Regions from separate parts of the Rhizobium sp. YTU87027 genome, predicted to be linked through region 2. Evidence: predicted binding sites of a transcription regulator. Region 2 holds the regulator's gene; the other holds the start of a gene.
The links. Region 2 encodes HrcA, which represses chaperone genes, less so after heat shock. Its sites were predicted from a motif close to GTTAGCACTCNCNNNNNGNGAGTGCTAAC; they were not measured.
Positions count from the first base shown of each region.

Region 1 (7,220 bases), on a different replicon from region 2:
AAGCTTCATTCGTGGAGGCTGTCATGTTCTGCGCTGCGGCTGCCAGCAGGCACTGGCATGCGACGCGGGTTTGACTTCGGGAGCGGGCACAGCGATGACCGTGAAGCTGCTTGGCGTCGGCAAACGAGCGCTCGACCGTCTCCTTGCGGCGTTTGTAGATCGCCTTGCCCCAGGACGTCAGGCGGTTGGCATCGGTGCGCTCGCGGGCACCGGCCCAGACATGACGCGTGACGGTGCGGGTCGCAGCGGCGTTTGATGTGCACGCGGCCAACAACGGGCGGTCGCGGCAGATCGCCGGGCGATAGTGGCGATAGCCGGTGCAATCGGAATAGCTGGCCGGCTTCGTTTCGGAACAGCGGCCGACTTCACCAGAATGCGCAAAGACGCGCCACGCAAAGGGGCGCATCGCGTTTGGCGGCGATCGCCGGCCGTGAAATGCTTCAAGGCCCGAGGCTGTCTGTGCTTACTCGAGAATATTGGGGACCAGGAAGAAGTTGCGCTCACTGAGAGGTGCATTCGCCACGATCTCTTCGGCATGATTGCCTTCGGTCACGACGTCCTGGCGCATTTTCATGGTTGTTGGCACAACCGAGGTCATCGGAGGAATGCCTTCGACATCAACCTCCAAAAGTTGCTCGATGAAGGTCAGAATTTCGTTCAGCTCGCCACACATTGTTTCAGCCTCGTCTTCGCTGAGTGCGAGATGGGGAAGGCGGGCGATAAGTCTAATGGTCGCGATATCTATCGACATAGGCCGCGTCCGATTGATGGCTTCGGTCGCTTGCGCAGAATTTTGCTGATCTGAGCCTTCTGCCGCTAACACTGACTGCCTAACAGAAATCTGGCAAGTCAATCTCGACGGCCCGCTGCATTCCGTCCGCTATACGCATCAGCGCCTGATCCGGCCGAACGAATGGCGCCGTGTTGAAGGTGAGTCAAGCTGCACTGAGATTTGCGAAAATTCTCCAAGGCAGCCCTTGAAGCCGGATTTCTCAAATACCAGATCATTTGCCGCCAGCCGCTGACAACAGGGCTGGCAATGCTGGAAGCGCCGTCTTTCGGCGCTCCATACCCATGTTGCTTTTAGGAGGATATGGCTATGGCAACACCTTACGACTACACGCCTCTCTTTCGATCGAGCGTTGGCTTCGACCGGCTCTTCAACCTGCTGGAAAACGCCCAGCGCGACCGTTCGCCCAGCGATTGGCCGCCCTATGACATTGTCAAGACGGGGGACGACGGCTACCGCACCTCGATTGCGGTGGCCGGCTTCTCCGAGGGCGACCTGGACATCACATTCCAGACCAATCTTCTCACCGTTACAGGCAAGGAGCAGGATGTTCCGTCCGAAGCCTATCTGCACCGAGGCATCGCCGGCCGCCCGTTCGAACATCGTTTCGAGCTTGCCGATCATGTCAGGGTGAGTGGAGCGGGATTGAGCAATGGTCTGCTGACCATCGATCTCGTCCGGGAGATTCCCGAGGCATTGAAACCGCGCAAGATCAGCATTCAAAGTGGTTCCGCTCTCGGACAGCCGCATGCGGCGCCGCAGATCGAAGCGCAGAGCGCCGCTTGAGCAAGTTTCGACCGGAGGGCGCCGCTGTAGTTGCGTCCTGCAACATCGCGGGTTGGAAAGGAGTGAGTTATGAAACCCGATATGTTCAAGAAACCTGTGCGTATTCTCGTCGGTCTTGGATTCCCGACGGAAGTGAGAAGCGTGATGGACGCTTACCGACATCTAGTCGAGTGGCCGATATCGCTCAGGGATGGTCCGCATTCGGTTGCGCTCAAGGCATGCCGCTCTGCCTTGCGCGGCGAGATCGAAGCTGAAACCGCACGAGGGTTGTTTGCCGCCTTCGCGGAAAAGCACGATCTGCTGGCGCCGGAAACTGACCTCGTCATGGCGACACATGCGAGGTGGAGCAGGAAGCCGCACGTAAGCTGAGGCGAACCGATGATGGACGATATGTTTAAGCAGATTGCCGCAACTGCCGTGAACATCGGACCGGAAGTTCTAGCATCTCACTGGTCGCCGTTTCGACGTCCAATGGATGTGGTGAAGGCTCCTGCACTTTGTGTCGATGATAAACGGGCCATTCTCGCCGCGTGGGCTTCGGACCTATACGCGATAGATTCGAAACCGGCTCTCCGTCATATGCCAGGAACGCCTGAGCCGGTTTCAATCGATGAGGTTCGGTCTGCCCTGCGAGAGCTCGATTCGCGGTACGATATCTGACGGAGCTATCTGGCGCCTGCTTCAAAGCCTTGCCAGCTTTCCGACGGGCGGTTCTCATATGAGGCGGCCCGACGGTGCCAGCTTTCGCTTTTCATTATTGTTCCGGCGGCCGCTTTTAGGCCTGGAGGAGCGGTAGGCTGTGGTGCGGTTGAGCCGCATCTTCTCCTGGCTGATGGTCTCGCCCTGGCTGCTTCAATTCGCGGCGAGCATGAACGCGATGTGGACCCATGTGGTCCTCGGCATGCTCGTCACCGCCGTGTCAGCCTGGGCACTCTGGGACTATCGGCGGGTGGGAAATGCAGTTCAACCTGAGTCAGCGTGTCATATCACTCCCGCCAGTGTAGCCCATCAGACAGTCGATGACGGGTGGGGCTTGCCGCTCGAATACCAGCAGGTTGCCCCGAGACGCGCGCCGAAGTCATCACCGAGCGTGACGGGTGAAAAATGCGTGCTACGGGATCAATGTTTGGTCGCCGGCAGTTGATGTCAATCGCCAGGGGCTGGCTGGTGCTGACGTGCTCCACGAACTTCCGGCCAGCGCGGCCGGATAGTCTGTCTCGCGCAAGGGGTTCCCTCAACCACGTCATCGGTTTTTGCCACCCGCATATCCAGCCGGGCACGTTAGTACCCGGCTGGCTTGCGGCGGTCGGTATTATTTGGTGCTGTCGATGGTGATCCGCTTGACGTTGGCTCGCGCCTTTTCGGTCTTCGGCAGCGTCACTGCGAGGAGACCGTTCTTGAACGTTGCGGCGATCTTGTCCTCATCGACTTGGCGACCAAGGGACAGCCGCCGTTCGAAGCGCCCGTAATAGCGCTCGCTGAACCGACGATCCTTATCCTCGGTTTCCGATTTGCTTTCGCCGCGAAGCGTCAGCATACCGTCTTCCAGCAGCACCTCGATGTCGTCTGGTTGGATGCCTGGAACCTCCGCTATCACGCGGATCTCGTTGTCATTCTCCTCGATTTCCACGTGCGGCCACGAGCCATTGAAAGACGCCGTGCCACCGAACAACGATGGCGGGCCGAAGCCGCGGAAGACTTCGTCGAACAGACGGTTGACATTGCGGTGCAGCGACAGGAATGGATCCATGTCATCACCGCGATAGATGCTCGGGACCTGGCTGCTGCCACGGCTCCACGGGATCAGGTCACGTACACTCATGGCTGTCATCCTTTCGGTTTCTTTCCTCCTTTTTGGCGCAGCTGCTTTCCTTCACCTGCTCGACAACAGGTGAGGATCGCGCAGTGCGCGCTTCGTCAGGCCGCCTTGTCGCCGTCGATCTGCTTCGAAGCTGGTTTCGTCATCTCGGTTTCGATGGCGATCCGACGTGGCTTCATTTCCTCAGGTATTTCCTTCCTGAGGGTGATAACGAGAAGCCCGTTCTCGAGCTTTGCGCCCTCGACGATCATATGATCGGCGAGTTCAAATCGCCGAACAAACGGTCGTACCGGAAGCGCATGATGGAGGTATTGTACCTCTTCGTCCTCCGATTTCACGCCGTTGACCACGAGCATGTTCGCTTCATGGGTAATCGTCAGTTCGTCCTCGGCGAAGCCCGCCGCCGCGATAGCGATCCGGTAGGCATCTTCGCCAAGTTTGACGATGTTGTAGGGCGGCCAGTTGTCAGCGTTGAGGCTGGCGTTCTCGAGCAGGTCGAAGATGCGGTCAAAGCCGATACTTGACCTGTAGAAGGGGGCAAAGTCGAGGTTTGTTCTCATAGCTACATCCTCCGTAGAGCAACATAGATACGAGGGAGCGCCAAGAAGCTAGGCGCCCCCTGACCAGGCCGACCCATTTTTGGCGGCCGGCGAAGATGAAGTGGGGATTACATTGCCTTCCGTCAAGAGGGGCGGCGAATGGCATCGGCGAAGAATAGTCCCATGAATTCATACCGGTAGCACTCGACAGGGCGGAGTGCTAAAAAATTTCTGCGCCCCTCTTGAAACTCGAAAAAACAAAAACCAGATCGATTTGCGCGGCGATGCCGAAAAGCTCGTCGCTCCGCGTCGGGTTCGCTTCCGAATGCGGCGCGGAGGACCGCTTGAAAAACCTGTTTGTCCATGAGGAGAGCGACATGACGTTCCGTCCCTTGCATGACCGAATCCTGGTTCGCCGCATCGAGGCCGAGGAGAAAACGGCCGGCGGCATCATCATTCCAGACACGGCGAAGGAAAAGCCGCAGGAAGGTGAGGTCGTTGCCGCCGGCCCTGGTGCGCGCGACGACAGCGGACAGTTGCGACCGCTCGATGTGAAAGTGGGCGATCGCATTCTGTTCGGCAAATGGTCGGGCACCGAGATCAAACTCAATGGCGAGGATCTGCTTATCATGAAGGAATCGGACGTGATGGGCGTGATCGAGGTCGAAGCCGCAGCGAGAAACGCAGCCTAGTGTCGATCCCGCCCCCTGCTAACAAGGAATGCTGCCTCAGGAAGGAGTAGAAAAATGGCTGCCAAGGAAGTGAAATTCCATTCCGACGCCCGCGAGAAGATGCTGCGCGGCGTCGACATCCTCGCCAATGCCGTCAAGGTTACGCTCGGCCCCAAGGGCCGTAACGTGGTGATTGACAAGTCATACGGTGCTCCCCGCATCACCAAGGACGGCGTCACCGTCGCCAAGGAGATCGAGCTTGAGGACAAGTTCGAGAACATGGGCGCACAGATGGTGCGGGAGGTTGCCTCGAAGACCAGCGACATCGCTGGTGACGGCACCACCACCGCGACAGTTCTCGCCCAGGCGATCGTCAAGGAAGGTGCGAAGGCCGTGGCGTCGGGCATGAACCCGATGGACCTGAAGCGCGGTATCGACAAAGCCGTAGACGCCATTGTCGAGGAATTGAAGACAAACGCGCGAAAAGTCACCAAGAACGACGAGATTGCCCAGGTTGGCACCATCTCGGCCAACGGCGACACCGAGATTGGCCGCTTCCTCGCAGAAGCGGTCGAGAAGGTTGGCAATGAAGGCGTCATCACCGTCGAGGAAGCCAAGACCGCGGTGACGGAGCTGGAAGTCGTTGAAGGCATGCAATTCGACCGCGGTTATCTCTCGCCGTATTTCGTCACCAACCCGGACAAGATGCGGGTTGAGCTCGAAGAGCCCTACGTGCTCATCCACGAGAAGAAGCTCTCGAACCTGCAGGCGCTGCTTCCGGTCCTTGAAGCGGTCGTTCAATCAGGCAAGCCGCTGTTGATTATCGCCGAGGATGTCGAGGGTGAGGCGCTGGCGACGCTCGTCGTCAACAAGCTGCGCGGCGGCCTGAAGATCGCGGCTGTCAAGGCTCCGGGCTTCGGCGATCGCCGCAAGGCCATGCTGGAGGACATCGCCATCCTGACGGGCGGCACGGCAATCTCTGAGGATCTCGGCATCAAGCTTGAAAACGCCACGCTCAACATGCTCGGCCGTGCGAAAAAGGTCGTCGTCGAGAAGGAAAACACAACAATCGTCGACGGCGCTGGCTCGAAGAGTGAGATTCAGGGCCGCGTCGCCCAGATCAAGGCGCAGATTGAGGAAACCACGTCGGACTACGATCGTGAGAAGCTGCAAGAGCGGCAGGCCAAGCTTGCCGGCGGCGTTGCCGTCATCCGCGTCGGCGGTTCAACCGAGGTCGAGGTCAAGGAACGCAAGGACCGCGTCGACGACGCTATGCATGCCACGCGGGCGGCCGTCGAGGAGGGTGTGCTGCCGGGCGGTGGTGTCGCTTTGCTGAGGGCCGTCAAAGCACTGGACAACACTCAGACCGAGAATGCCGACCAGAGGCACGGCGTTGAGATCGTCCGCCGGGCACTCGAGGCACCGGTGCGCCAGATCGCCGAGAACGCGGGTGCCGAAGGCTCGATCATTGTCGGCAAGCTGCGCGAGAAGACCGAATTTGGTTATGGCTGGAACGCCCAGACCAACGAGTTCGGTGATCTTTACGATCAGGGCGTGATCGACCCGGTCAAGGTCGTTCGCACCGCGCTGCAAGACGCTGCCTCGGTCGCCGGCCTGCTGATTACCACCGAGGCAATGGTCGCCGAGAAGCCGAAGAAGGAGGCGCCCGTGCCGCCCCTGCCGGCAGGCGGCATGGACTTCTGACGGAACCGATCGGTCCGCGCCCTCCGGTCAAAGGCTCGGATCTCAAAAGCTGGGCACTGGCGGTCGCCAGACGTGCGGGCCCCAGAAAGGCGCGTGTCGCGCTGGCCCGTAAGCTGGCGGTGGTGTTGCACCATATGCTCAGGGATGGAACCAACTTCATTCCCCACAAGGCTCAGGCAGCCATGGCCGCCTGAGCCGGAAGGAGACAACAGGATAGGTTTCGGGCGGGCACTGCCATCAGCCCCCCAGAGCAAGGTCCCTACGCCGGGACGATGGATGGGCTAGGCCGCAGCTGTGGCAGCAACACTACATGATTGCGCGTCGCTAGATTGGCCAGCCGGTCCTCAGCAGACCCCATAAAGCAGCGGCCAAGTGCCGACTGCGGACATATGTGGACGGCCCCCTCCTTGCAAGAACTCTTATGATGATTTTGATCGGATCGCTTGCGTTCATATGTCCGGCCTTTTGTTGCGCTCGCACATGAACGCTGGCCAAGATGGGTTCCGCGACATGGATTCCAAACAGAAGCTCGACTTCAAAAGCCACTGTCCGCAACGGAGTGTCCCGCGTCTCGGATCGATCGATCACACCATCTGCTCGTTTCCTGCAAGTTCACGCATCAGACAACGCGGTAGCTTTGATTGCCAGCTTGCGGTGGTTGCCTGATCTCTTAAGCCGCACTTGCCAACTTTGGCGGCTCAGCGTTTTGGCGATAGGTTGCGCCGGTCACCATCATCTTCCAGGAAATCCGGGCGATCTTGTTGGCCAGCGCGATAGCCACGAGCTTGGGTGACTTGCGCGTGAGCAACTCGACAAGCCATGGGGAAGCCTTCCTTCCGCGTCCCGCTCGCAGGTGCTGCAACACCGCGGTCGCGCCCACAACCAGTGTTTTGCGCAATGCCTCATCTCCG
Region 1 is NZ_CP098441.1:1,507,344-1,514,563, reverse strand. It holds partial or broken gene NBG89_RS26085 (transposase) at 1-325, opposite strand, end outside; gene gatC (Asp-tRNA(Asn)/Glu-tRNA(Gln) amidotransferase subunit GatC) at 464-751, opposite strand; partial or broken gene NBG89_RS26075 (protein usg) at 837-935, shown strand; gene NBG89_RS26070 (Hsp20 family protein) at 1,100-1,576, shown strand; gene NBG89_RS26065 (DUF982 domain-containing protein) at 1,646-1,945, shown strand; gene NBG89_RS26060 (hypothetical protein) at 1,955-2,236, shown strand; partial or broken gene NBG89_RS26055 (SPW repeat protein) at 2,403-2,537, shown strand; gene NBG89_RS26050 (Hsp20/alpha crystallin family protein) at 2,889-3,398, opposite strand; gene NBG89_RS26045 (Hsp20 family protein) at 3,494-3,955, opposite strand; gene NBG89_RS26040 (co-chaperone GroES) at 4,312-4,626, shown strand; gene groL (chaperonin GroEL) at 4,681-6,309, shown strand; partial or broken gene NBG89_RS26030 (IS110 family transposase) at 6,345-6,503, shown strand; partial or broken gene NBG89_RS26025 (IS110 family transposase) at 6,980-7,220, opposite strand, start outside.
Region 1: a site for HrcA is predicted at 4,131-4,159, ahead of NBG89_RS26040 (co-chaperone GroES). Genes of this name have one in related genera too.

Region 2 (7,220 bases):
AAGGACAAGGACGGCAAGGACGTCATCAATCCTTCGAAGTTCAAGGCCGCTGCCCGCCGCGCCATCAAGGACATCGGCTACGAGCAGGACGGCTTCCACTGGAAGACGGCGAAGATCGACGTGCTCCTGCACTCGCAGTCCGCCGACATCGCCCAGGGCGTCGACAATGCCGCCGACCAGCAGGGTGACGAAGGTGCTGGCGATCAGGGCATCATGTTCGGCTACGCCTGCAAGGAAACGCCTGACCTCATGCCGGCGCCGATCTACTACTCCCACAGGATCCTGCAGTTGCTCGCCACGGCCCGCAAGAAGGGCGACGGCGACGTCGCCAAGCTCGGCCCGGACGCCAAGAGCCAGGTGACGGTGCGCTACGTCAACGGCAAGCCCGCCGAAGTCACGTCGATCGTTCTCTCCACCCAGCACCTCGACGAAAGCTGGGACTCGAAGAAGGTTCGCGCAGTCGTCGAGCCCTATATCCTCGAAGCTCTCGGCGATCTGCCGGTCGCCGACGATTGCAAGTGGTACATCAATCCGACCGGCAAGTTCGTCATCGGCGGTCCCGATGGCGACGCGGGCCTGACCGGCCGCAAGATCATTGTCGACACCTACGGCGGCGCTGCTCCGCACGGTGGCGGCGCATTCTCCGGCAAGGACACGACCAAGGTCGACCGTTCGGCCGCCTATGCTGCCCGCTACCTCGCGAAGAACGTCGTTGCCGCCGGTCTTTCCGATCGCTGCACGATCCAGCTCTCCTACGCTATCGGCGTCGCACAGCCACTGTCGATCTATGTCGACCTGCACGGCACCGGCAAGGGCGTGACGGAAGACCAGGTCGAAGCCGCTATCCGCAAGAACATGGATCTGTCGCCGACCGGCATCCGCCGTCATCTCGACCTCAACAAGCCGATCTACGCCAAGACCTCGGCCTATGGCCACTTCGGCCGCAAGGCCGGCCGCGACGGCTCGTTCTCCTGGGAGCGCACTGACCTCGTCAAGGCACTCAAGGAAGCCGTCAAGGTCAAGGAAGCAGCATGACCGACATGGAACGCCGCGGACGCGCGACCGAAGCCTTCTTCGGTCGCCGCAAGGGAAAGGCTCTGCGCGAACATCAGGCAGAGCGACTGAACACCCTGCTTCCGGCGTTCCTCATCGATCTTTCAGCGGCTCCACCCGAGCCGCTGAAAACTCTCTTTCCGGTGTCGACCGAAAGGCTGCGCCTGGAAATTGGCTTCGGCGGCGGCGAGCATCTGATCCATCGCGCCGTGGAAATGCCCTCCACTGGCTTTATCGGCGTCGAGCCTTTCATCAATTCCATGCAGAAGCTGCTGACGAGCGTCGACAAAGCGGGCGCCAAGAACGTCCGTGTCTATAACGATGATGCGACGCAATTGCTGGATTGGTTGCCTGATGCCTCGATCGACCACATCGACCTGCTCTACCCGGATCCATGGCCGAAGCGGAAGCACTGGAAGCGCCGCTTTGTATCGAAGACCAATCTCGACCGCTTCCACCGCGTCCTAAAGCCGGGCGGGCTGTTTTGCTTCGCGTCCGATATCGATACTTACGTCAACTGGACGCTACTCAAGTGCCGCGACCACGGCGGCTTCGAATGGCTCGCCCAGAATGCTGCGGATTGGCTGACGCCCTACGAGGGCTGGCCGAGCACACGCTACGAGGCCAAGGCGCGGCGTGAAGGCAGATCTTCCGCCTATCTCACATTCAAGCGCGTCTGAGCCTGCCTTAGTGCAGGCTCACCGTTTTCAACTCATCCTCGGCAGCCTTGAAGAAGGTGCTCGAGCGGTTGTCCGTCAACAGGATCGGCGTGCCATCGGCGCCGAATAGCGCCCATAGGTCAACGCTCGGATCGATATCCGGCGCTTCAGGGAAGCACTTGGAGACTTCTTCAGACCGCATTTTCCGGATGTAGGCGACCTCGCCGTTGCCGATACCGGCAAGTTCGGTTTTGGTCAGGTGAGAATTGGCTTCTTTCATCAACATTCCTGTACCTCCAACAGAAGGGACCAACGGCTCAAGTTGCGCCGTTGTCCTACTGTGAGACCGAAATGTTAATTTTCTTCACCATACGGTTCGGCTCCGGGCGGATGAGATCCACCGACAACAATCCGTTCTTGAGGCAGGCGCCCAGAACCTGCATCCCGTCGGCCAAAACAAAAGTCCGCTGGAACTGACGCGCAGCGATGCCGCGATAAAGGTAATCACGTTCCCCCTGATCGACTTGGCGACCCCGGATCGAAAGCTGATTTTCCTCGACCGACACGTCCAGTTCTTCTTCGCTGAACCCGGCTACGGCAAGGGTTATACGCAGCCTCTCCGGATCACCGGAGGCGCGATTGGCGGCGACGCGCTCGATATTGTAGGGGGGGTACCCGTCGCTAGCCTTCGAAAGGCGCTCAAGCGTCTTTTCCATGGCGTCGAAGCCCAAGAGCAAAGGGCTCGCGAAAGGCGTAATGCGGCTCATCGTCTTCAAGTCCTTGATCCAAGCGACCTTGCCGGACCTGAAGAACAGCATCCGATTGCTCCTAATATGGGAATTGCTGGCGACGGACGCAAGGCGGATATCCGCACTCGCTGCCGCGGGGGGCGCGCAGGGGTCCGACCTTGACAAAGCAAGCGCCGCCTCGCATCAAAACCTGCCCGTACCGGCTGTGCCGATTTGCGACGGGAATATAAACAAACGGTGCATGCCAAGAAGACGCGCACCCGAGGATGGAACGATCGGAATGGCAAACCCTAGAAAGATCATCATCGACACTGACCCCGGCCAGGACGATGCCGCCGCCATCATGCTGGCCTTTGGCAGCCCGGAGGAACTCGCCGTTCTCGGGATCACCACCGTCGCCGGCAATGTGCCGCTGTCCTATACGAGCCGCAACGCACGCATCGTCTGCGAACTCTGTGGCCGGACCGATACGAAAGTCTTTGCCGGCGCCGACAAGCCGATCGCGCGCAAGCTGGTCACCGCCGAGCACGTGCACGGCAAGACCGGCCTCGACGGCCCTGTCCTCGACGAGCCTGTCATGCCGCTGCAGGCGCAGCATTCCGTGGACTTCATCATCGAGACACTGCGCAGCGAGCCGGAAGGCACGGTGACGCTGTGCACGCTTGGGCCACTGACCAACATCGGCCTGGCCTTCCAGAAGGCGCCCGACATCATCCCGCGTGTCCGCGAACTGGTCATGATGGGTGGCGGCTTCTTCGAAGGCGGCAACATTACGCCGGCGGCCGAGTTCAACATCTACGTCGATCCCGAGGCCGCCGACATCGTCTTCCGTTCCGGTGTTCCGATCGTAATGATGCCGCTCGACGTCACGCACAAGCTTCTGACGCGCAAGGACCGCGTCAAGCGCATGGCCGATCTCGGCACGCGCCCGGCCATCGCCATGGTCGAGATGCTGGAATTCTTCGAACGTTTCGATGTCGAGAAATATGGCTCCGACGGCGGTCCGCTGCACGATCCGACGGTTATCGCCTACCTGCTGAAGCCTGAGCTTTTCAAGGGCCGGACCTGCAATGTCGAGATCGAGGTAAAGTCGGAACTGACAGTCGGCATGACCGTCGTCGACTGGTGGCACGTCACTGACCGCAAGCGCAATGCGCGGGTCATGCGTGATGTCGATGCGGACGGCTTCTTCGATCTGCTGATCGAGCGTTTCGCCCGCATCTAATGCCTATAGGTGCGCCTGAGAGATCAGGCGTCCTTCTGGTCGAAAACCGAATTGGCTTCGGACTCGACGAGCTTCGGGCCGCCCTTGGCGACGCCGACCATGGCAGGACGCAGAACGCGTTCACCGATGGTGTAGCCGGCCTGAACGACCTGTACGACCGTGTTGTTCGGCACATCAGGGTTCGGCACTTCAAACATGGCCTGATGGAAGTTCGGATCGAACTTCTGGCCGACCGGCTCCAGCTTGCGGACACCGTGGCGCTCGAGCGCAGACAGCATCGAGCGCTCCGTCATCTCGACGCCTTCGATCAGCGTTGTCAGACCGGCGTCGGCCGCTGCCTTGGCTTCCTCGGGGATCGCATCGATGGCGCGGCGCAGGTTGTCCGAGACGGCCAACATGTCGCGAGCAAAGCCAGCGGCTGAGTAGGTCTTGGCGTCCTTGACTTCCCGCTCTGTGCGGCGGCGCAGGTTATCCATCTCCGCGGCAAGGCGCAGATAGCGGTCGCGCAGCTCTGCATTCTCGCCCTTCAGAAGTTCCAGCGGATCGGGCTGAGCTGTGGCTTCGTTCTCGACGTTTGCGGCGGCGTCCGCTGCGGCTTCGACCGCGGCTGCGTCTGGTCCGTTCTTCGTCGTTTCGTCAGTCATGACGTTCTCCGGTGATTGGTGTCTTTTAGGATGTGCCCGATATCGAGCTTTGACGGGCAAAAATCAAGTCTGCGTGACCGAAAAGCACGTGATGCAAGGCAACTCATGCAGGGTTGATCGAGAGGGCTAGCTTGACTTGCCCGTGCTAAAGTTCTTTTATTTTAGCCGTATCTAAATCTTTGGTGCTTCGACCTTTCCAGGTCAGGGAGCTGCTACCATGAGCGATCAGAAAAGCTATTCCGGGCGCTGCTTCTGCGGCGCCGTGGAGATTGTTGCTACCGGCGAACCGGTGGCTATGGGTTATTGCCACTGTGCCTCCTGTCGACATTGGTCGGCGGGGCCAGTCAACGCCTTCACGCTCTGGCAGCCGCACACTGTCCGCGTTACCAAAGGCGGCGAGCACGTTGAGGGCTACCAGAAGTCCGATACGAGCGTGCGGAAATTCTGCGAGTTGTGCGGCGGGCATCTCTACACCGAGCACCCCACCTGGGGCGTCACCGACGTTTACGCGGCACTTCTGCCCGATCTTGACTACACTCCGACGCTGCATGTGAACTATCAGGAAAGCGTACTGCCTATCCGTGACGGTCTGCCGAAATACAGAGACATGCCCGCTGAGATGGGTGGCTCTGGCGACATGCTGCCGGAGTAGCTGTCCTACTTCGCGCCGCGTGACAATCGTGTCATCAGCTGAGCAGTATAGTCGACCATCGGGACAATGCGTGAGTAATTGAGCCGCGTCGGCCCGATGACGCCGACGGCGCCGACAATGCGGTCGTCGTCATCACGATAGGGCGCGACAATCAGCGACGAGCCGGAGAGCGAGAAGAGCTTGTTTTCCGAGCCGATGAAAATACGCACGCCCGGCCCGCTCTCGGCGAGATTGAGAAGCTCCAGCAGGCTGTCCTTCTTTTCGAGATCGTCGAAAAGCATGCGCAGGCGGTCGAGATCGTCAGCGCCCGCGAGACCGGCGAGGAGATTGGCGCGGCCGCGAATGATGAGCTGGGCCGGCTTGCCTTCGTCGGCACTGCCGGACCAGACAGCGATGCCGCGCTCGACGAGATCCTGCGACAGTGTATCGAGTTCGCTGCGCACCTCGTCCTTCAGTCGGCTTAATTCATTTCGCAGTTCCGGCAGCGTCTGGCCGGTCATGTGGGCGTTTAGGAAGTTGGCGGCCTCGGTCAATTGCGACGACGTCACGCCGGCCGGAAGCTCGATGATGCGGTTTTCCACCTGGTCGTGATCGCCAACGAGGACCGCAAGCGCCTTGGTTGGCTCAAGCCGGATGAATTCGACATGCTTGAGAACGGGATCACTTTTCGAGGTGATAACAAGTCCGGCGCCGCGCGAAATGCCCGAAAGCATTCGGCTAGCCTCGTTCATCATCAATTCCATCGGATTGTCACGGCTTTCGGCGCGCACCTGGCGGTCAATGCTAGCGCGGTCCTCGGCCGAGAGGTCGCCGACCTGCATGAAGGCATCGACGAAAAAGCGCAGGCCTATCTGCGTCGGCAGACGACCGGCACTGACATGCGGCGAATAGATGAGACCGAGTTCTTCCAGATCGCTCATCACGTTGCGCACGGACGCCGGTGATAGCGACATCGGCAGGATGCGCGACAGGTTGCGGGAGCCGAGCGGTTCACCCGTTTCCAGATAGCCCTCTACGATGCGGCGAAAGATTTCCTTAGAGCGTTCATCCAGCGCAGCCACTGCATCTGAAACCGACGTCGACCTGAACTCCATGAAACCTTGCATACCCGTGCTGACGATGATCCGACAAAATATAGCCAATCTCCCCGCAGCGGCAAAAGGGAAATTGCAAATGGGCGCTGCCAATCGTAGAAGCTCTCAACACCACAGCACGCATGATCTATCCGAAGGCTGCTCGCGCCTTCGGCATGACGATTAGGAGAATAGTATGCGGCCCTCAGGCAGAAAAACCGACCAGATGCGCAAGGTCTCGTTCGAGCGCAATTTCTCCAAGCACGCGGAAGGTTCCTGTCTGGTGAAGTTCGGCGATACGCATGTACTGTGCACGGCTAGCGTCGAGGAAAAGCCGCCGGCATGGCTGCGCAACACCGGCAAAGGTTGGGTCACGGCCGAATACGGCATGTTGCCGCGCGCCACCGGCGATCGCATGAAGCGCGAGGCCGCATCGGGTAAGCAGGGCGGCCGCACGCAGGAAATCCAGCGGCTGATCGGCCGTTCGCTCCGCGCCGTCGTCGACCTCAAGGAGCTCGGCGAGCGCCAGATTACCCTCGACTGCGACGTCATCCAGGCGGATGGCGGAACGCGCACGGCATCGATCACCGGCGCCTGGATCGCGCTTTACGACTGCCTCAAGTGGATGGAGAGCCGCAACATGCTCAAGGTCGAGCGCGTGCTCAAGGACCATGTCGCGGCCATCTCCTGCGGCATCTTCGCGAACCAGTCGGTGATCGACCTCGACTATCTCGAAGACTCCTCGGCCGAGACCGACGCGAACTTCGTAATGACGGGCGCGGGCGGCATCGTCGAAATCCAGGGCACCGCGGAAGGCACGCCCTTCACCGATGAGGAGTTCGGCTCGCTGATGGCACTCGCCAAAACAGGCATTGCCGAGCTCGTCGCGATGCAGAAGCAGGCGATCGCCGGATGAACGACATGCTGGAAGGCATGCTGGAGACGGCGCTCTATGCGGACGATCTCGACACGGCCGAAGCCTTCTATGCAGGCGTTCTCGGTCTTTCGAAGATCTCGCGGAGCGGCAACCGGCACGTCTTCTTTCGCTGCGGCCCCGGCGTATTGCTGATCTTCAACCCTAAGGAAACGATCAAGCCGCCCTCGCCCACCGCGCTGCAGGTGCCGCCGCATGGAACGACGGGTGCAGGACACGCCTGTTTCCGCG
Region 2 is NZ_CP098440.1:10,981-18,200, reverse strand. It holds gene metK (methionine adenosyltransferase) at 1-1,035, shown strand, start outside; gene trmB (tRNA (guanosine(46)-N7)-methyltransferase TrmB) at 1,032-1,733, shown strand; gene NBG89_RS00085 (DUF1150 family protein) at 1,741-1,998, opposite strand; gene NBG89_RS00080 (Hsp20 family protein) at 2,048-2,479, opposite strand; gene NBG89_RS00075 (nucleoside hydrolase) at 2,742-3,686, shown strand; gene grpE (nucleotide exchange factor GrpE) at 3,710-4,330, opposite strand; gene NBG89_RS00065 (GFA family protein) at 4,548-4,982, shown strand; gene hrcA (heat-inducible transcriptional repressor HrcA) at 4,988-6,076, opposite strand; gene rph (ribonuclease PH) at 6,252-6,971, shown strand; gene NBG89_RS00050 (VOC family protein) at 6,968-7,220, shown strand, end outside.